Regions from separate parts of the Bradyrhizobium sp. USDA 376 genome, predicted to be linked through region 2. Evidence: predicted binding sites of a transcription regulator. Region 2 holds the regulator's gene; each other region holds the start of a gene.
The links. The regulator LexA, encoded in region 2, represses DNA repair genes until DNA is damaged. The targets are predictions, from matches to a motif close to TGTTCNNNNTGTGTTCNG.

Region 1 (7,003 bases), 1.8 Mb from region 2:
CGCGCCTCAGCGCCTCGCGGACCGTGTCGGGCGTCGAGCCGTGAAGGCCGCCGTTGCGTTGCTTCGCCGCTGCTTCCGATTTCATCCGGCATCTCGTCGCGGTTGCCCCAGGATTGATTGTATAAAATCAGTTGGCAGATTATGCAATAGCGTGTATAAAATATTGAGTAATTGTATCCAATAGAGGAGTAAGACCATGAAGGGGCTGCTGTATTCACTTGTGTTTTTGACTGCAGCCTCGGGCTCTGCTCTGGCTCAAGCTCCTGATGGCACGCTGGCCAAGATCAAGGCGGCCGGCGAAATCCGGCTCGGGCACCGCGATGTCTCGGTCCCGTTCTCCTATCTCGACGACAATCAGAAGCCGGTCGGCTTCGCGATGGACCTTTGCGCGCGGATCGTCGATGCCGTGAAGGACGAGCTGAAGCTTCCCTCGCTCCAGACAAAGCTGCAGCCGATCCAGCTCAGCACGCAGATTCCGCTGATCGAGAACGGCACCATCGACATCGTCTGCGGTCCCGCCACCAACACGCTGGAGCGGCAGAAGGTGGTGGCCTTCAGCAACACCATCTTCGTTTCGAGCATTCGCGCGGTGGTCAGGAAGGATGGGCCGATCAAGGCGTTCGAGGATTTGAAGGACAAGCCGGTTGCACTGACCACTGGATCGACATCGATTGTCTTGCTGTTGGCCCGCGGTCAGGAAAGGAATTTTGCGGTCAAGCAGGTGCTGTCGCCGGACCACGCCGCATCCTTCCTCGCGCTCACGACGGGACGCAGCGACGCGTTCGTGATGGACGACATCCTGCTCGCCGGCCTCATCGCCAACAGCCAGTCGCCGGACAACTGGCGGATCATCGACGACAGTCTGCGCACCGAGCCTTACGGACTGATCATTCGAAAGGGTGATCCGGACTTCAAGGCACTGGTCGACAAGACGCTTGGCGCGATGATGAAGAGCGGCCAGTTCGCAGAACTCTACGCGAAATGGTTCACAAAACCAATTCCGCCCAAGAACGTGAACCTGAACTTCCCGATGCCGGCGCCACTGAAGGATGCGGTTGCCAACCCGAATGACAGGGGCGTGTGATCGAGTCCTCGCGGGTCGATCAATGCGACATCAGAGCCGGGATCGTCATGGCCTCCAGCATGGCCCGGGTAACGCCGCCGAGAAGGCGCTCCTGCAATCGCGAATGGCCGTAGCCGCCCATCACCAGCAGATCGAGGCCCTCGTCGGCCGCCAGCGACAGGATGGTCGGCTGGATGTCGGAGCGGGTCGCTGACAGGCCGATCGTCCGGGTCGACAGTCCGCGCCGGCCGAGATGCCTCGCCAGATTGCTTGCCGACACCTCGCCCGGGACCGCGTCGGCCTCGTTGATCGTGATGAGCAAGATCTCCTCGGCGCGCGCCAGGAACGTCGCTGCGTCGTGCATCGCGCGGGCGGCGACGCGGCTGCCGTCCCAGCAAATGCCGATCCGCTTCGCCTTGAAGGGGCCACGGAAGGTGTACGGCAGGAACAGCACCGGGCCGCCGGCCTGGAACAGGATTTCGCTGGGCACGTCGTTATCGAATGAAGCCTGCGCGGGATCGGGCTGGAGCACGATGCTGAGGTCGTGCAGCCGCGCCATCTCGCCGAGCGAGACGGCTGCATCCACGGGGATCGCGCCGAGCGGATGGCAGGCGTAGGAAATGCCGGCGTTCGCCGCTTCGCTTTTGAACACCTCGAGTGCGGCCTCGGCCCGCTCCACGGCGCGCTCGCGCTCCAGTTCGAACACGGCCGCCACGGCGGCACCGCCCTCCATGACGTAAGCTGCTCTGGTTGCGACATAGCCGACCGCGACCGCGTCGAGATGGGCGTTGAGATACGCCGCGAGCGAGATCGAGCCGTCGATCACGGCGCGCATCGGCCGCTCGGTCGGGATGTGGACGAGAATGTCTTTGTACATGGCGCGCCTCCGATCGACATCGTTGATAGAGGCAGTCTTTCACTGCGCGGAGGGGCAGCCTTGAGCTGCATCAAATGTGCAGCCGAGATTTTGGCCGGCCGGCCGCGACACCTTTGCCAAGATTTAATCGCGTGGACGGAACGCCGTAAGGTGGCAACGGCCATGTTGGGTGCAAGGCGACACCTGACCCAACATGGACATTTCGACATGAACGATCGCGTCAATTCCGACACCACCACGACCGGGAAGATCCTGAGACCGCGCCGGCTTGCGCTGCTCGGCACCGTGGCCGCGCTTGGCGTGGCCGTGCTGGCCGGCTCTCCCGGGTCCGCGCAGTTCGGCCTGACCTCCCTGGTCTCGCCCGCGCACGCCGCGGAAAGCGCCGCGACCCCGCCGGGCTTCGGCGACCTCGTCGCCAAGGTCAAACCCGCCGTGATCTCGGTGCGGGTCAAGATCGACCGCGACAACGACAAGAACGCGATGCTGCAACAGAACCGGATGGACTCCGACGAGGATGCGCCGTTCGACCAGTTCTCGCGGCAGTTCGGCTTCCGCTTTCCGGGCGGCATGAACGGCATGCCCCGCCAGCGCCACCAGATGGTCACGGGCGAAGGCTCCGGCTTCTTCATCTCCGCCGACGGCTACGCCGTGACCAACAATCACGTCGTCGATCACGCCGAGTCCGTGCAAGTCACCATGGACGACGGCACGACTTACACCGCGAAGGTGGTCGGAACCGATCCGAAGACCGATCTTGCGCTGATCAAGGTCGACGGCAAGAAGGACTTTCCCTTCGTCAAATTCGCCGACCAGAAGCCGCGGATCGGCGACTGGGTGGTGGCGGTCGGCAATCCCTTCGGCCTCGGCGGCACCGTGACCGCCGGCATCGTCTCGGCCAGTGGTCGCGACATCGGCAACGGGCCCTATGACGATTTCATCCAGATCGACGCGCCCATCAACAAGGGCAATTCCGGCGGCCCGGCCTTCGACATGAACGGCAACGTGATCGGCGTGAACACGGCGATCTTCTCGCCGTCGGGCGGCTCGGTCGGCATCGGCTTCGACATCCCGGCGACGACCGCAAAGCTCGTCGTCGCGCAGTTGAAGGACAAGGGTGCCGTGACCCGCGGCTGGCTCGGCGTGCAGGTGCAGCCGGTGACCGCCGACATCGCCGACAGTCTCGGTCTGAAGGAGGCGCGCGGCGCGATCGTCGACAATCCGCAGGACGGCAGCCCGGCGGCGAAGGCCGGCATCGAGGCGGGCGACGTCATCACCGCCGTCAACGGCACCGCGATCAAGGACTCCCGCGAACTTGCCCGCACCATCGCGACGCTGGCACCGGGCACGTCCGTGAAGCTCGATGTCTTCCACAAGGGCGGAGCCAAGACGGTGACGCTCACCCTCGGCGAGTTGCCGAACGAGCGGCAGGCCCAGGGAAGCGGCAAAGCCGGCGAGGGCAAGGCGCAGCCGGGCAACGGCACGCCGCGGCTCGGGCTCAGCCTGGCGCCGGCCGGCGAGGTGCAGGGCGCCGGCCAGAAGGGCGTCGTCGTCACCGAGGTCGATCCGCAAGGGCCGGCAGCGCAGCGCGGCATCCAGACCGGCGACGTCATCCTCAATGTCGGCGGCAAGCCCGTCGCCAATGTCGGCGACGTCCGCGCTGAATTGGCGCAGGCGAAGTCGTCCGGCAAGAACAGCGTGCTGCTCCAGGTCAAGGGTGCGGAGGCGACCCGGTTCGTCGCGGTGCCGCTCGCGTAAGCCTCTCGTTTTGAACGGCAATTCAAAAGGCGGCCCGCGGGCCGCCTTTTTCGTGCCGGCGTGAAGATACCCACAGGCCGACGATAACATTCTCGTTAACGGCAGCGTTGATGACGGGTTAGTCCGAAAAAGCCGCGTTCGCTCGTCAGACTTGAGTCCATATTACTTGCAGGGGTGGAACTCCGAACGTCCGGCTGACCGGCCGGTGTTCGCATTTGATCGGTGCCGACATGGATCGATTGAAGCTCTCGCTGAGACTTGCGCTGCTCGTGGCGCCGCTCGTGCTGTCGACCGGAAGCGCACTCGGGCGCGACGGCCGATATGCCAATTCACCGCTCAAGCCGTGGTTCGACAGTCTGCGCAGCCATCTCGGCCCGTGCTGCTCGGATGCCGATGGATTTGCCGTCTCGGATCCCGATTGGGAATCGCACGACGGGCATTATCGCGTGCGCCTCGACGGTCAATGGGTGGATGTGCCGGATGAAGCCGTCATCACCGAACCGAACCGGGCGGGGCGCACCATGGTTTGGCCGGTGAAGACGGCGTTCGGGATTTCGATCCGGTGCTTCATGCCGGGCAGCATGATCTGACGCGTGTCAGCCATCACCGCTTGCTGGATTTGCGCTTCGACGATTTCTTTGCCGTTTTCTTGGCCGTCTTCTTCTTGGACGTCTTCCGCTTGGACGCTTTCTTCGGGACCTTCTTGCCCTTCTTGCGGGCCTTCGAGAGTCCAATCGCGATCGCCTGCTTGCGACTCTTCACGCGGCCGCCGCGACCACCGCGGCCGCTCTTCGCGGTGCCTTTCTTGTAGCGGCGCATTTCGCTCTCGACATCGCTGCCGGAGCTGCGCGAGTAACGCCGTTTCTTTGCCTTGCGTGCCATGCGTTTTCTCCCTTGGCCGGGGAAAACCACACGACACAGGCATGGTTCCGAAAGAGCGTCAGCAACGTTCCCAATGAATGACGCAGGCTAGAAGGAGTTCGCGAGCTCGATCTCCGCTTCGAGCACCTGGATGCGCCGCGCGGCTTCGGCGAAGGACAGATCCCGCGCATATTGCGCAGGCTGATACGCCTCTTCGCTCAGCCGCTTCAGCCGCAAGCCTTGCGCCCGGGTCATCTGCTCCATGAGAAAAGCCCTGGCGTCGTATTTACCCTGAACCTGCATGTCCGCTCTCCGTTCTGAAATCGCGACTTGACTATATGTTCTTATTTTGTTCTAACAAGCCATGGACAATAGAATTAATGAAATTCGACGTAAAATCAGCGCCTTGAGGTTGGAGATGGCCAACGTCGAGGCATCCGTGCGCGAACTCGTCGACCGGGATCGCGACTGCACGGAAAAGGCCCTGGCGCAGATGGACCTGCGCCGGAAAATCAACCTGTTGATCGGCGAATGGAGAGCGGCTGGCGGTGGCGATGTCCTGCCGGATGTCCGCGATCGTGTACGGCTTCGTCCGCTGAAGAAAATCGCAGATCCCGTGCGGACGGTCGCGCGCCGCTGAGAGCTTTGGGAGCGCCTCATGGAGGAAGACCCGGACACGTACCGGATCCTGAGACTGCGCGCCGAGATTCTCGAACTGGGCTCCGCGATCCGGCAATTGCAGCGGGAAGGACTCGACGACGCCGCGGCCCAGCTCCTGATTGCGCGCAAGCGGGCGCAGCTCGATCATCTCGTGAAGATGAATCCTGCGAGAGGCGGACTGAACATCGCCGATATGCGACGCGACTAGCGCGTGCGATGTGGCGTCAGAGGGATCGCATCGAATGCCAAAGCGAGAAGGCCCCGCACATGCGGGGCCTTCGACAACCGCAGCTGCGCCTTACTTGGCGGTGCTCGTGCCCTTGGTCATGGTGCCGCCCTGATCGGAGCCGGGGCCGGAGCCGCCCTGGCCGGAGGCATCGGGGCTCTTGGTTTTCGTGTTGGCGCCGGTCGTCTGTGAGGTCGAGGATTCATGTTTCGCCTTGTGCGATTTGGCCTGTGCGGCAAACGGGGCGGCGGCGAGGCCGGTTGCCAACATCACGGCGAGAGCGAGCTTGGTCGTCTTCATGCGCGGGAACTCCCTGAGTTAAATTGACGCAGGCAGCCAACTGCTGTTCGTCACGGGAGTTCCCGACAAAGTCGCCCGCATGGTTCACGCGCGCTTCAAAATTCCTTGTCCTCGTCGATGATGAACACGACGCCGGTGAGCGTCGCGCCGATCGCGAACGTCGTCACCAATGTGAGCGCGAAGACCAGAATCGCCTGGCTGCCGCCGTGATTGAGCAGATTGGCGACCGCCGGATTGAACAGGGGGAGTGCCAGGCCGAATGCGAGCCCGAGAGCTGCGCCCATCATCGCATGCGTCACGAGCTTGATGAGGCCAGTGGGAGAGATCAGGCTCGGTGGCTTCTTGGGCGACTTGTTCGCACGCATGGAACCGACCCTCGATTGCACATGCAACGCGCGCGATGATCGCGGGTTCCCCTCGCATGAAGGAATTGTCATCCGCCGCTTCATCCGGCGTTCATGCCGGGCTTGCGAGGATGAAGGCCATCAACATGGGACACTCGACATGGGTAAGGTCGTCTATCTCTATCGCTCGCTGGCCTATCGGAATGCGGCCGCGGACATGTTGCGCAAGGCGCGCAAGCTGCCGCGCGGTGCGGAGCGAAGCGCCGCCCGTCGCTATGCAAGGGCGCTGCGCGATCTCGCACAAACGGAAGCGTGGCTCGAAGGGCGCGTCGCCGACGAACCTCGGTCGATCCTGCGCACGAAAGTCGCCGCGGCCGGTTAACCCGACGCGCGCTGCAGCTCAGGGGAGGTGTCGAACTTACCCTGCGCTGCCGAGGCAGGGGTCCTGCGGGTCAGCGGCACGTCCAGGCGGCACAACAGGCCCTCGGCCCGCCAATCGAATTGCGCCCGTCCGCCGAGCTGGGACTCGACGCTTGCAAGCAGGCTCCGCGTCCCGAAACCGCGAGACTTCGGCGTCCTCACGAGCGGGCCGCCGGATTCCTCCCAGGTCAGCGTGAGGTGGTCTTCCTCGACCTGCCAGCCGATCAAGAGCCGGCCCGATCGCGTCGAGAGCGCGCCATATTTTGCGGAGTTGGTGAAAAGCTCGTGCAGCGCCAGCGCCAGCGTCTGCGCGGTTGCCGGCAGCAACTGAACCTCCGGGCCTGCGAGCTTGATCTGGTCGCCGAGCGAATAGGGGGCAAGCTCCTCGTCGATCAGCTTGGAAAGCTCGGCGCCCTGCCAGCTCGACAGCGACAGGATCGTGTGCACGCGCGCCAGCGCGTTGATGCGCCCTTCGACGGCGTTGACATAGGCCTTGA
Region 2 (7,003 bases):
GCCTGCGCCAAAAGGAAGTGTGGCTTCTCGCTCCATTGAGGAGCCCTTTTGCTTCAGCCTCTCCGCTCGGCTAGAACCCTGCCAACCGAGTCCTTCGATTGTTGCGGGAGTTCACCGTGGCCCTGATGCCGGTATCCGATGCGCTTGCCGCCGTGCTCGCGGGTGCAGAGCCTCTGGCCGAAGAAACGGTCTCCCTCGACCAAGCCTACCACCGCGTGCTCGCCAGCGACATCGCGGCGCGGCGCACGCAGCCGCCGCAGGCGATGTCGGCGATGGACGGCTATGCCGTGCGTGCGGCCGATGCGGCGACGATCGATTCCCGGCTGATGGTCATCGGCGAGGTCGCGGCCGGGCGGCCGTTTGCCGGGTCGGTCGGCGCCGGCGAAGCGGTCCGGATCTTCACCGGCGGCGTCGTCCCCGCCGGCGCGGACGCGGTCGTGATCCAGGAGGATACGGTCGCGGACGGCAAGCGCATCACGATCAAGGAAGCAGCGATTCCAGGACGGCACATCCGGCGCGCCGGGGTCGACTTTGCCGAGGGCGACGTGCTGCTGCGCAGGGGAACCCGGCTCACCGACCGCGACCTGGCGCTCGCTGCCGGGATGAATCATCCGCACCTTCCCGTCCAGCGCCGTCCGAAGGTCGCCATCCTCGCCACCGGCGACGAACTGGTGATGCCGGGCGCGACACCCGGCCCCGCCCAGATCGTCTATTCCAACGGCTATGCCCTGCACGCACTCGCCCGCCAGGAGGGCGCCGATACCGTCGACCTCGGCGTGGCCGCCGATACGCTGGAAGCCACCACCGCCGGGATCCGCCGGGCCCGCGAGAGCGGCGCCGACATCCTGATCACGACCGGCGGCGCCTCGGTCGGCGACCACGATCTGGTCCAGCAGGCGCTCAAGGCCGAGGGGATCGCGATGTCGTTCTGGAAGATCGCGATGCGGCCGGGCAAGCCGATGATGCACGGGCGGCTCGGCACGATGCGCGTGATCGGCCTGCCCGGCAATCCCGTGTCATCCTACGTCTGTGCTTTCCTGTTCATGGTGCCGTTGATTCGCGCGCTGTCGGGCCGCACCGTGATTCACCATCGCCGCGAGCACGCCGTGCTTGGCCGCGACCTCGATGCCAACGACCAGCGCGAGGATTATCTCCGCGCGCGCCTGGAAATGCGCGACGACGGCACGCTGATCGCCCTTCCCGTCAATCATCAGGATTCCTCACTGCTTGCGAATCTCGCTGCGGCACAGGTACTTCTCGTGCGCGCGCCGTTCGCGCCGAAGGCCGACGCCGGCTCGCCTTGCGAGGTGCTGCGCCTGCCCGTCTGAGCTGCACGGCCACACGCGTTCCGCGAACTTTGCCTTGTTCACGGTAAATTAAGCAGTTGCGGAACATGTATCGAACATATAGTGTCCGTTCATGATTTGTTTCGAGCATGCAGCGACTTATCGCTGAACCCAGCGTCTCGGAATCGAACGACATCAACCGGGGGATTTGGTCGAGATGTTAACGCGCAAACAATACGAGCTTCTGCGATTCATCAGCGAGCGTCTGAAGGAAAGCGGCGTGCCGCCCTCCTTCGACGAGATGAAGGACGCGCTCGACCTGCGCTCCAAATCAGGCATCCATCGCCTGATCACCGCACTCGAGGAGCGCGGCTTCATCCGGCGCCTGCCCAACCGTGCCCGTGCGATCGAGGTCATCAAGCTGCCCGAGCTCCAGGCGGCTGCCGGCAACCGCCGCGGCTTCACGCCGAGCGTCATCGAAGGCAATCTCGGCAAGGTGCGCACGACGTCCAGCCCGTCCGCTGACGAAGGTGAGCGTCCCGTCGCCGTGCCCGTCATGGGCCGTATCGCGGCCGGCACGCCGATCGAGGCGCTGCAGACCCGCAGCCACACCATCAGCGTACCGCCTGACATGCTCGGCGCCGGCGAGCACTACGCGCTCGAGGTGCGCGGCGATTCGATGGTGGAAGCCGGCATCCTCGACGGCGACATGGCGCTGATCCAGCGCAACGAGAGCGCCGACACCGGCGACATCGTGGTGGCGCTGATCGACGACGAGGAAGCGACGCTGAAGCGCTTCCGCCGCCGCGGCGCGTCGATCGCGCTCGAGCCCGCCAACGCCGCCTATGAGGTCCGCATCCTGCCGCCCAACCGGGTGAAGATTCAGGGCAAGCTGATCGGCCTGTACCGGAAGTACTGAGCTGACATCGCGATTTGACACGCGTTGGAGCGGATGATTGTCCGCTCCGGCTGGATAGTCTTTCTGGTTCTGCACAGATTATCCGGCCACCTCTCCCGCGCTAGATCCTCGGCACGCCGCGCAAAGCACGCATCGCTTTGCGGGCCTTTGAGAAACCGAGGAGACAACCATGCGCAAAATCGTCTTGAGCATCGTCACGATGGCGCTGATCGCAGCGGCGGCGTCACCGGCCGTCGCCGCGCGCTCGCATCATGTCCGCAAGACGGAGCCGGCGACGACGAGCGAGCAATTCCGCAACGCACGCGGCGCCGTTGCACAGCCGTCGCAACCCGCCTGGCCGTATTCGGGCTGGTCGGCACCTGCTGGCCGCTGAAGAAGAAGCACGCCCAATGCACGGGGGTTTGTTCCTCGTGCATCTGAAAAAGATATTGTGATGGCGACGTGCGGACCCAAAGCCGCAGATTTGCCCACAACCAAGCAGACCGTTGTATGCTTCCACTCTGATAGAGGCCTGCGCCTCGAAAAGAGACGTGGGTTGCTATCTTCGAATGAGGAGCACCCCGATGTGTGACTACAGCCTGCACGCCGTCGCGACGCGTCCCGCCGAAGTCGGAGAGACGATCGTCACGACAACCTTCCGCGGCACCTCGACGCGTGGCTTCGCCTCCGAAGCCGACATGTCGGTCGCGGTTTGCCTGCTGCCGGGAACGGAGCTCGCTTTCGCCGACAACGTCCGTTACGACAATCGCTGGATCTGGACGCGCACCATCAACTCCCGTGTCGGCAAGTTCGGCAAGATCGATCCGCACATTCCGGATCGCCATCATGATGCGATCGAATTTCCCGACGGCAAATACGTGCTGGTGACTCAGCTCGTCGAAGGCCAGCGCGCAACCGTGCTGCAATTGCCGGTGACCCAGCCGTTGGGCGAGCGCGAGCACAAGCCGCAGATCATCGCCGACAGGCCGACGATCACGCGCCTGCCGATCGGCTGACGTAGCTGCCCCCGGCTCGCGGGTCGGGGCCAGGATTGAAATCGCCATCGCCGGCCGCGGCCGGCGATGGGGTGCGGCTTGCATCTTCGAAAATGCTTTCGCCGATCACCCCCCGCAGTTCTCCGTCGCACGAAGTTTGCGCTGCCCTGCCTGAATTTTGAACGTCCGTTCCGCAGGCAAATGGCCGATGCTGCCAGAAGGCTTGAGGCAGCGGACACGTTCGATGAAGACCTTCATTCGCGTCGTTGAACTCTGGGTGCCCGACCGGACGCGGATGCGGCTGGAATTCGGCGGCGGCCTCTATGGCGAAGGGGTGTCCGCGTTCAAGGCCGCAAGTGAAGAGCTGCGCTTCGGTCGGGATGAGGGGCTTCCCGGCAAGGCCTGGGCTTCCGGCCACCCCGTCATCCTCACCAAATTCGCCAACTCCTACTTCAGGCGGACCGACCAGGCGCTCGCGGCGGGCCTGACCTGCGGGGTGGCGGTGCCGGTGTTCTCAGGTGAATTCCTGCAAGCCGTGATGGTGCTGTTCTGCGGCGACGACGACGCGCATGTCGGCGCGATCGAGCTCTGGCACAACGACCCCGATACCTCCCATGAGATGGGCCTCGTCGACGGCTACTATGGCACCGCCGACATGTTCGAGTTCAACTCGCGCCACACCAGGTTTCCGCGCGGCTTCGGCCTGCCTGGACGCACCTGGAAAGCCGGCCTGCCGCTGATCATCAAGGACCTGCACAACGCCAAGAGCTTTCTGCGCTGGGAAGACGCCGCCGAGGTCGGGATCAATCTCGGCGTCGGCGTGCCCTACCGGACCGGCACCGACCAGAGCTGGGTGCTGACCTTCCTCTCCGCGCAGGCGACGCCGATCGCGCGGCGCTTCGAGATCTGGGTGCCGGATGAGACCCGTTCTGCGCTGGTCTTCCGCGCCGGGGATTGCAGCGCCCAGACCGATCTGGCCGCGCTCTATGCGGACAAGCCCATCACCAGGGGGGACGGCAGCATCGGCGGCGCCTGGGCCACCGGGATGCCCGCCCTCAACGATGATCTCGCGCATGACAAATCGATCGCGGCCACCGAGGCCCGCGCGTCCGGGCTGAGCCAGATGGTGGCCTTGCCGGTGATCGGGAGCGCCGGGCTCGACGCCGTGCTGGCCTGGTACCTGTAGTCAGTCGGCTCAATCCTCAGCCTGCATGTCCGCCTCGGACGGCGTCGCATCGCGGTTGCGGGGAGCCGCGGGCGGCGGCGCAAGGCTCGCGCCGTAATCACCCTCGCCTGCGATGGCCGGCGCCCACGGGCGGTCAGCGCCTCTTGCCTTCACCGCCTGGACCGCAAAGCCGTCGCCCCGCCGCGTCAGCGCGAGCGCTCCCTGCGCGGCGAGACGCGGCCGGTCCACCAGCATCGCAGCACAATCCGGCGGAGCGGGCCGGGCCGCCACCACCAGCGCGGCGCGGCTGCAATCGTCCGCCAGCGCATCGATGCGCAAGGCCAGCGCGACCAGCCGTCCGTCGGCGAGCGGCGTCACGCAGCCGGCTTCGTCACACGACACGCCGTCGGCCAGCGAGGGGCTGCCCGCGTCGCGCGGATCGGCGTCGGCAGCCAGCCACTCCCTCAACAGGAAACTGTCCTTGTTCGCCCGGATCATGTGCAGGCGCCCGTCCCTGCCCCGCACCGCGACGCTCGCGCCGTCCCCGGCGATCAGGATATCCGGCGGCCGCGCCGACAGACCCCAGAGGATCGCCGCCAGCAGCACCAGCCCGCCTGACCAGCGCAATGGTGTGCGCAAGAGGCCCATGACAATGATGCCGAGACTGGCCGCGATCAGCGGCGCGATGCCGAACGCCGGGATACGCCCAACCGCGCCCGGCAGTGCCGCCACCCAGCGCGACACCGCGACCATCCAGTCGATGCCGATTCCCATCAGCCACCAGAACACGCCGTCGAGCCCGAAGGGAGCAGCGAGCAGGCCGAGCAGCCCCGCGGGCATCACCAGCGCCGAGACCACCGGCATCGCGCCGAGATTGGCGAGCACGCCATACGGCGTGACGCGGTGGAAGTGGAAGGCGGCATAGGGCGTGGTCGCTAGCCCCGCGATCAGCGAGGCCAGGAACAGCATCGCAATCTCACGGCCGCCCCACAGCGCGATGCGCGCGGTCGCGGAATGCTCAGGCGAGGCAAACAGGTTCGGCATACCGATCTGCACCAGCGCCACAAGCCCGAGCGTTGCCGCAAACGACATCTGAAAACTGGGATGCACCAGCGCCTCCGGCGCGACCGCGAGCACGATCAGCGCGGCCACCGCCAGCGTGCGGAACGTGATGGCGCGGCGATCGACCATGACCGCGATCAGCACCACCGCGGTCATGAAGAACGAGCGTTGCGTCGCGACCTCCGCGCCCGAGAGCAGAAGATAAAACGCCGCCGCAACCAGCGCCGCGGCCGCCGACCATTTCTTGATGGGGAAGCCGACCGCCAGCCCCGGGACCAGGGCCAGCAGCGCGCGCACCGCAAAGAACACGACGCCGGCGACGACGGCCATGTGATAGCCCGAGATCGACAGCACGTGGCCGAGCCCCGAGACGAACATTGCGTCGTTGACGGGCGCAGTGATCGCATCACGCCGGCCGGTCAGAAGCGCGGTCGCGATCGCGCGGTTGTCGCCTTCGAGCGTTGAGCGGATGCGCGCATCGATCGCATCGCGCAGGCCCTGCATGAAGGCGGCGTAGCGCAGCCGCAAGCCGCCGGCATCAGGCGGTACCGAGGCCGTGATGGCGCCCATCACGAAGCCGGAGGCACCGATGCCCTGGAAGAACATGTCGCGCGCGAAATCATAGCTGCCGGGACGCACCGGCGAGATCGGCGGCATCAGCCGCGCCTTGAGCTGCACGAAGCTGCCGACCTCGGGCGCGGTCCCCTTGCGCACCGACAGCCGCACCCGCTCGAGCGTGACGTCGCTGCGTTGCGCCTCCATCGCGGTGACGCGCAGCACGAAGCGATCGGTGCGCTCGCGGATGTCGCGTGTCTCGACGAAGCCCGACAGCGACACCGAATAGAGCGGTTTCGCCAGAACGGTGTGCGCGATGCGCGCCGTCTTCCAGGTCGCAATGGCAAAGCCTGCCGCGACCGCTGCGATCATGATCGCAGGGGCAAACAGCCGGCTCCGCCGCAACAGGACGGCGCCGAGCATCAGCGCGATGGCCGTCGCGGCCGTCACCCACAGCACCGGCTCGTGATCGGCCGCAAAGTAGAGTGCGATGCCGCTGCCGAAAGCGACGGGGACCCACGGCAACAACCGGCCGGCGCCGGCCTCGGCGCTGGCCCATTGGCGCAGCGTCTCGACGAGCGCGGGCCAGGCACCAAAGCCCGCCGGTGCAAAGCCGCCCGCCGAGGCGGTGCGGCCCGCCGGCCAGGTTCCTGCGATCCCTTGCGAGACACGCTGCGGCCGGCCCGGCTCCGCCATTCCCTGGCAACCCCTGCGATACGCGACAGGCGCAGAGGCTACCGGAACGTGCAGGCGGCCGAATAGCGGTACAGATCAGGAACGAAAGGGATGCGCCCTATTTTTCCTCTTCCATGGTCACGGCCACCGACGCTTTGGCCGACAGCCGGACCTTGTTGCCTTCGACGTCAGCAACGAGGCTCTTGTCGATGAAATGATGGTGACCCCTGTGGCTGCCCTCACCGCTATCCTTTTTGGTCAGCTTGATACGGTTTCCCTCGACGCGGTCGACCGTGCCGATATGGACGCCGTCGGCGCCGATGACTTCCATGTGCTCTGCGATGTTCTGCATGGCGGGCTCCTCGTT
Region 3 (7,003 bases), 5.3 Mb from region 2:
AGGCGGCACGGGCCTTGGCCTTGCGATTGCCCGCGACATCGCCCGCTCCCATGGCGGCGACATCACGCTGGGTGACAGCCCGATGGGGGGATTGAGGGCGAGCGTGAGGATACCGGTGTAGGCTTCTTACCTCGCCCCGCTTGCGGGGAGAGGTCGGATTGCATCGAAGATGCAATCCGGGTGAGGGGGTACAGGTCTCACCAAGATCTCATGCGCGGAGAGAGGCCCCTCACCCCAACCCTCTCCCCGTAAGAACGGGGCGAGGGAGCGCACCGATTTCCCGGGCTACGATCTCACCTACTTCGGCAGCAGGCTCTTCAACTTGTCCATGTCGCGCACATTCATCTTGAAGCCGCCGGGCATCACGATGTCGCCGGGCTTCTGATCCGGCTTGCAGGCCCCGAGCCACTTCGCTTCGAGCTGCATCTTGGTATCGCGTCCCGCCGCGCCGGCGACGCCGCCTTGCGCGTGCGAGGAGGTCTTCACCGTATAGGCCGAGTTGAAGTCGCCGGTGATCTCGGCATGCGAGGTCGTGCTGACGCCGGCGACGCTGCACTCGGAATCGCTGACATAGCCGGTCGCGGTCTTCTTGATCTCCTGCTTGGCGCAGATCTGCTTGGCCATCGGCGAGACGTTGTTGCTCATCTCCTTGTCGACGGTCTCGTCGGTGCAGTGCTGCATGGTCATCTCGGGCATGGGCGAGCCGCTCGTGACCAGCTTCATTTCCCAGAGGCCGGCCTTGCGCACCGGCAGGTCGTCGGCAGAGGCGCCACCTGCCGACAACACGACGCAAAGGGCCGAGCCGAGCAAAGCGAGTTTGCGCGTCATGTGGGAAGCTCCCGGCTAAGAGATTGCGACGTTACGACGACGCCTCAGTAGAGCGTGCGGATCGGCCGGTCGGCGGCGCCATAGGGCACCCAGCGGCAGGAGAAGGAGATGTATCCACCCTCATAGGCCTGCACGCCCAGGAATTTGACGACCTTGCCGTAGCGCGCGCAATGATCGACCGCGACCTGCCGCGCATCGACCTGGTTCGCCATCGAATAGGCGATGATACCGCCGGTGTCGTTGCCCTTGAACGGAGGCACCGGAAGGATATCGGCGCGCGCCGACTGGCTCGCCATCATACCCAGGGCAAGAAGGCCCGCGGCCGCAATGATTCGCATTCCCGTCACTCCAATTGGCTGGGGCCAGTTTACGGTGCCGGAACGGAAGTGAAAAGAACCGAGGCCTGCCGGCCGCGACGTTCCGGTCAACTCCTGGCGAAGTGTTGCCGCGCTGCACTTGACCTCTTCCGGCCTTCGCGGCACCGTCCGAGCTTCGCAAGACCCAGCTGTCCGGATTGCCCATGCGCGCCCCCTCCCTGAAATCGCTCCGCTTCGCCGCCGTGTTCGGCCTCATGTTCGGGGCGCTGTCGCTCGGCGAGGCCCGGGCCGCCAATCCGCTGGAGCTGAACTTCTGGCTGAGCGGGCCGCGCTATGACGGCGCCGTCACCGATTGCGACAAGGCGCTGCCGACGATCGCCACCCAGTTCTGGGAGAAGGAAAGCTCGTTCTGGAATTCCTCGTTGAAGATCACGGGCTTCTCGGCGGTTCGCGAGGTCGCGTTCCGGCCCTGGCAGTCCGACAACATCCCGCGCCGCTATTGCACCGGCGACGCCATGCTCACTGACGGCAAGGTGCGCAAAGTGCATTTCTCGATCATCGAGGACGGCGGCTTTGCCGGCTACGGCAATGGCGTCGAATGGTGCGTGGTCGGGCTCGATCGCAACTGGGCCTACAACCCGGCCTGCCGCGCCGCGAGGCAGTAATTCGAACGCCCTGATTCGGCCCGATCAAGCGGCCGAACGACCGGCGCTCGAAATTTGTTCTTGAAATGTTCTCATCGCCTGCTAGGCTCGCTTGCACAGTCTAGTTGAGGGGCGTCGCCATGTTTCATTCCAGATTGCGTTCGTTCTCCCGCCTTGTGATCTCACTCACCCTCGCCGCCGGGCTGGCATCGCTCGCCGGCGGCGCGAAGGCGCAGGACAAGCGGCAGAACACGCCGGGCGAATTCGATTTCTACGTGCTGTCGCTGTCATGGTCGCCCTCGTTCTGCGAGGAAGCGGCCGAGCGCGGCGGCCGCTCCCAGATACAGTGCAGCGGCCGCCCGTACGCCTTCGTGGTGCATGGGCTGTGGCCGCAATACGAGAACGGTTTTCCGGAATATTGCCAGCGGCCGGCGCCGCGGCTGAACCGCAGCATCGTCTCCTCGATGCTCGATCTGATGCCGGCGCCGGGCCTGATCTTCAACGAATGGGACAAGCACGGTACCTGCTCGGGTCTGGCCGACCGCAGCTATTTCGAGACGATCCGCAAAGCGCGCGCCGCGATCAAGATCCCGGCCGAGTATCTCGATCTGTCGCAGGCCAAGACCGTGGCGCCCGGTGACGTCGAGGAGGCCTTCATCAAGGCCAATCCGGGTCTCAGCAGCGCCGCCGTCTCGGTCACCTGCAACCGGACGCGATTGTCCGAGGTCCGCATCTGCCTCAGCAAGGACCTGCAATTCCGCGCCTGCGAGGAGATTGACCGCCGCGCCTGCCGCCGCGATCAGGTGACGATGCCCCCGATCAGGGGTGGATAGCCACGCTCTAGTACCCCGGATGCAGTGCAATGCGCCGCGAAACGCGGCGTAGTGCACTGCTGATCCGGGGCCCATCACGCAAGAAGAAGCTGGGTCCCGGCTCAGCGGCGCAGCGTTACACGCCGCACCGCGTCCGGGACATGTGATTGCGCCTCTTTGCTTCAAGCCATCACGTGGCGTAGTGCTCTTCTCATGAACTACCGCCACGCCTTCCATGCCGGCAACTTCGCCGATGTCATCAAGCACATCGTGCTGGCGCGCATCATCACCTATCTACAGGACAAGCCGGGGGCGTTCCGCGTCATCGACACCCATGCCGGGGCCGGCCTCTACGATCTCGAAAGCGACGAGGCGCGCCGCGGCGGCGAGTGGCTGACCGGCATCGCGCGGCTGATGCAGGCGCGCCTGTCGAACGAGACCATAGCACTGACCAAGCCCTATCTCGACATCGTCCGCGCCTTCAATCCGAAGGGCGAGCTCAAGGCCTATCCTGGCTCGCCGCTGATCGCGCGCGGCCTGCTGCGGCCGCAGGACCGCCTCGTCGCCTGCGAGCTCGAGCCGAAGGCGCGCAAGGCGCTGATCGACGTGTTGCGCCGCGACGAGCAGGCTCGCGTGGTCGATCTCGACGGCTGGGTCGCGCTGCCGGCCTTCGTGCCGCCGAAAGAGCGCCGTGGTCTCGTGCTGATCGATCCGCCGTTCGAGGCAAAGGACGAGTTTGAGCGGCTGGGCGAAGCCTTCTCGGCAGCCTTCGCGAAATGGCCGACCGGTATCTATGTAATCTGGTATCCCGCCAAGAACCGCCGCGCCACAGACACGCTGGCACAGCTCGTGGCGCGGCTCGCAGCCGCAGCAAAACCACCGGGCAAATGCCTGCGTCTCGAATTCAGCGCCGCACCGCAACTCGATGGCGGGGCTCTCACCTCCACCGGGCTCTTGATCGTCAATCCGCCCTACACGCTGCACGGCGAGCTCAAGACGATCCTGCCCGAGCTGGAAATGCCGCTCGGCCAGGGCGGCGCTGCCAGATTCCGATTAGAGATACCGAAGCCGTAACACTCCGGCATTCTTGGGAAAAATATGCAGTAGCGGTAGTCAATTCGCAAAGAACCGTATTATGCTGTTTCCGTGACTGGCTTTACGTTCCGCTTCCGCGAATGGTTGCGGCGGAGTGAAGGCCGAAGAAAGATCCGACCGGGCCGATGAGGCCCGATCAAGGATGGCCAGCTCCCGGGCTCCGTAAGGTCCGGTCATGTCGTGTCGTGTGTCTGCGTCGCGACGGAGGAGCAATGAGGGGGAGTTTCCCGATGGCCATGACGGGAACGGTTAAGTTCTTCAACGGCGAGCGCGGCTACGGCTTCATCAAGCCTGATGACGGCGGTCGCGATGTCTTCGTTCACATCACCGCGGTGGAGCGGGCGGGACTGAAGGACCTTGCCGAAGGACAGCGTATTACTTTCGAAGTCGAGCCGGACAAGAAGGGGAAGGGACCGAAGGCGGTCAACCTGGTCATCCTTTCCTAGCGTGCCCTGAAAAAAATCCCGGCCGCGAGCGGCCGGGAGGCTGTGGTCCGGTATTTTCTTCTTCAGCTATCAGAAGTGATAGTTCACGCCTGCGCGCACAACGCTGGCGCTGTAGCCGTTTGACACGCCGGTAATTGCGAACTGGCTCGTCGACAGGTCGATGTAGAGATATTCGAGCTTGGCACTCCAGTTCGGCGCGAGGCCCACTTCCGCACCGGCACCGATGGTCCAGCCGGCGGTGGTGTGCGACTCGGTCCAGCCGAAGGTCTGCGCGCGCAGCTCGCCGAAGGCGAGGCCGGCGGTGCCGTAGAACAGCACGTTGCTGAAGGCATAGCCGGCGCGGCCGCGCAGCGTGCCGAACCACGGATTGGAGAACTTCCACGGCGCGAAGGTATCGTCGGCGCCCGCGGCCTGGATGTCGCCCTCGACGCCGAACACCCACGGGCCGTTCTGGAAATTGTAGCCGGCCTGGACGCCGCCGACGAAGCCGGACGGCTTCGAGGGGTTGTTGTCGACCGAGCCCCATTCGTAGCCGATATTGCCGCCGAGATACGGACCGGCCCAGCTATACGCGTTGAGCGGCTGATTGACGGTATAGGGCGCACGCCCTCCATAATTCATGTCGGCGGCCCCTGCCGAAGCTGTCCAGCCGGCCGCAACCAACGCGGCTGCGCCCACAACGAGCCTCTTCATCACTTAACTCCAACGCAACTGCCGCAACCGGTGCGATGCCTGGCGCCGCCGCGCGCGAGGCAAAACCGCATGGTTACGGAACCAAGACCCTTTCGCGTAGGATTTATCGAGAGTTTTAAGTTAAAGGGCTGTTAAGACCCGTTACCGCCCGCTTAACAGGATTAAGCAAGCGTTACCGGGAACTGCACCGCCATCCTGTGCGTGCGGCACGGCCGGAACTTCAAATCGGCACCCCCAGCGCCTAAATTCGTCCCATGGTTCACGATTCCACCGACAATCCGGACGATCGCGCGCGCAAATCGCGGCAAGCCGCTGCAAACGACGCGCCGCCCGGGGGGCTGGCGGCCCCGGACGTCGATCCCGCCACCACAGGCGGCGACGACGAGGACGATGCGCTGCTGCCTGATATCCTCGAAGAGAGCGGCGCGGTCGGCGAAGAGCCGCTGGCGACCGGCCACGAGGCGATCGAGCGCGCGGTCCGGCTGGCCCCGACCTCGCCCGGCGTCTACCGCATGCTCAATGCCAATGCCGACGTGCTCTATGTCGGCAAGGCCAAGAACGTCAAAAAGCGCCTCTCCAACTACGCGCGCCAGAGTGCGCCGCAGCCGGCGCGCATCCTGCGCATGATCGCAGCCACCGTGACGGTGGAGATCGTCTCGACCAACACCGAGACCGAGGCGCTGCTGCTGGAAGCGAACCTGATCAAGCAGCTCAGGCCGCGCTTCAACGTGCAGCTGCGCGACGACAAGTCGTTTCCCTATATCCTGATCACCGGCGACCATTGGGCGCCGCAGATCCTGAAGCATCGCGGCGCGCAGACGCGGCCCGGACGCTATTTCGGCCCGTTCGCCTCCGCCGGCGCGGTCAACCGCACCATCACGGCGCTGCAGCGCGCGTTCCTAATCCGCTCCTGCACCGATTCCTTCTTCGAGAGCCGCACCCGGCCCTGCCTGCTCTACCAGATCCGCCGCTGCGCCGGTCCCTGCACCCGCGAGATCGACTTCGGCGGCTATACGACCCTGGTGCGCGAGGCGAGCGACTTCCTCACCGGCAAGAGCCATGCGGTGAAGCAGGAGCTCGCCGGCGAGATGGAGAAGGCCTCGAGCGAGCTCGAGTTCGAGCGCGCCGCGCTCTACCGCGACCGTCTCGCCGCGCTGTCGGCGATCCAGTCGCAGCAGGGCATCAATCCGCGCACGGTGGAGGAAGCCGACGTGTTCGCCATCCACCAGGAGGGCGGTTTCTCCTGCGTCGAAGTGTTCTTCTTCCGCACCGGCCAGAACTGGGGCAACCGCGCCTATTTCCCGCGCGCGGAGAAGACCTTTACGCCGGAGGAAGTGCTGGGGTCCTTCCTCGCCCAGTTCTATGACGACAAGCCGCCGCCGAAGGTCATCCTGCTCTCGCACGAGATCGAGGAGAGCGAGCTGCTTGCCAACGCGCTGTCAATCAAGGCCGGCCACAAGGTCGAGGTCACCGCGCCCAAGCGCGGCGAGAAGAAGGAGCTCGTCGCCCACGCGCTGACCAATGCGCGCGAGGCCCTCGGCCGCAAGCTCGCGGACACCGCGACCCAGAGCCGCCTGCTCGATGCCATGGCTGCGACGCTGAGCCTGCCGCATGCGCCCAAGCGCATCGAGGTCTACGACAACAGCCACATCCAGGGCACCAATGCGGTCGGCGCCATGATCGTCGCCGGCCCCGACGGCTTCGTGAAGAACCAGTACCGCAAGTTCAACATCAAGTCGGAAGGGATCACGCCGGGCGACGACTTCGCCATGATGCGCGAGGTGCTGGAGCGCCGCTTCAAGCGCCTGATCAACCCGCCCGAAGAGGGCGCGACCAAGGCCAGGGACGATGACTTCCCGCAATGGCCCGACCTCGTGATCATCGACGGCGGCCGCGGCCAGCTCAACGCGGTGCGCGAGATCTTTGCCAATCTCGGCCTGACCCAGGTGTCGCTGATGTCGGTCGCCAAGGGGCCGGACCGGGACGCCGGGCGCGAGACCCTGTTCATGCCGGATCGCGATGCGATCAAGCTGGAGCCGCGCGATCCCGTGCTCTATTTCATCCAGCGCCTGCGCGACGAGGCCCATCGCTTCGTCATCGGTTCGCACCGCAAGTTGCGCAAGAAGGACATCCGCGAGGCCGGCCTGCAGGAGATTCCGGGTATCGGC

Region 1: the regulator LexA is predicted to act here: its motif matches at 4,896-4,913, upstream of ACVJ19_RS40225 (DUF3072 domain-containing protein).
Region 3: the regulator LexA is predicted to act here: its motif matches at 1,866-1,883, upstream of ACVJ19_RS06670 (ribonuclease T2 family protein).

The regions. Positions count from the first base shown of each region.
Region 1 is NZ_JBSSGN010000001.1:8,540,646-8,547,648, reverse strand. Features, by position in the region: gene ACVJ19_RS40255 (GntR family transcriptional regulator) at 1-85, opposite strand, end outside; gene ACVJ19_RS40250 (transporter substrate-binding domain-containing protein) at 197-1,084, shown strand; gene ACVJ19_RS40245 (universal stress protein) at 1,104-1,940, opposite strand; gene ACVJ19_RS40240 (Do family serine endopeptidase) at 2,148-3,695, shown strand; gene ACVJ19_RS40235 (hypothetical protein) at 3,926-4,285, shown strand; gene ACVJ19_RS40230 (DUF6496 domain-containing protein) at 4,299-4,577, opposite strand; gene ACVJ19_RS40225 (DUF3072 domain-containing protein) at 4,665-4,859, opposite strand; gene ACVJ19_RS40220 (hypothetical protein) at 4,975-5,196, shown strand; gene ACVJ19_RS40215 (hypothetical protein) at 5,215-5,424, shown strand; gene ACVJ19_RS40210 (hypothetical protein) at 5,515-5,742, opposite strand; gene ACVJ19_RS40205 (hypothetical protein) at 5,838-6,107, opposite strand; gene ACVJ19_RS40200 (hypothetical protein) at 6,247-6,468, shown strand; gene ACVJ19_RS40195 (HWE histidine kinase domain-containing protein) at 6,465-7,003, opposite strand, start outside.
Region 2 is NZ_JBSSGN010000001.1:6,779,399-6,786,401, forward strand. Features, by position in the region: gene ACVJ19_RS31540 (hypothetical protein) at 1-36, opposite strand, end outside; gene ACVJ19_RS31545 (molybdopterin molybdotransferase MoeA) at 117-1,328, shown strand; gene lexA (transcriptional repressor LexA) at 1,504-2,205, shown strand; gene ACVJ19_RS31555 (hypothetical protein) at 2,375-2,578, shown strand; gene ACVJ19_RS31560 (hypothetical protein) at 2,769-3,200, shown strand; gene ACVJ19_RS31565 (GAF domain-containing protein) at 3,424-4,365, shown strand; gene ACVJ19_RS31570 (ComEC/Rec2 family competence protein) at 4,375-6,657, opposite strand; gene ACVJ19_RS31575 (DUF2171 domain-containing protein) at 6,755-6,988, opposite strand.
Region 3 is NZ_JBSSGN010000001.1:1,436,377-1,443,379, forward strand. Features, by position in the region: gene ACVJ19_RS06650 (ATP-binding protein) at 1-121, shown strand, start outside; gene ACVJ19_RS06655 (DUF3617 domain-containing protein) at 298-828, opposite strand; gene ACVJ19_RS06660 (hypothetical protein) at 873-1,166, opposite strand; gene ACVJ19_RS06665 (hypothetical protein) at 1,349-1,810, shown strand; gene ACVJ19_RS06670 (ribonuclease T2 family protein) at 1,930-2,622, shown strand; gene ACVJ19_RS06675 (23S rRNA (adenine(2030)-N(6))-methyltransferase RlmJ) at 2,815-3,675, shown strand; gene ACVJ19_RS06680 (cold-shock protein) at 3,927-4,142, shown strand; gene ACVJ19_RS06685 (outer membrane protein) at 4,212-4,835, opposite strand; gene uvrC (excinuclease ABC subunit UvrC) at 5,090-7,003, shown strand, end outside.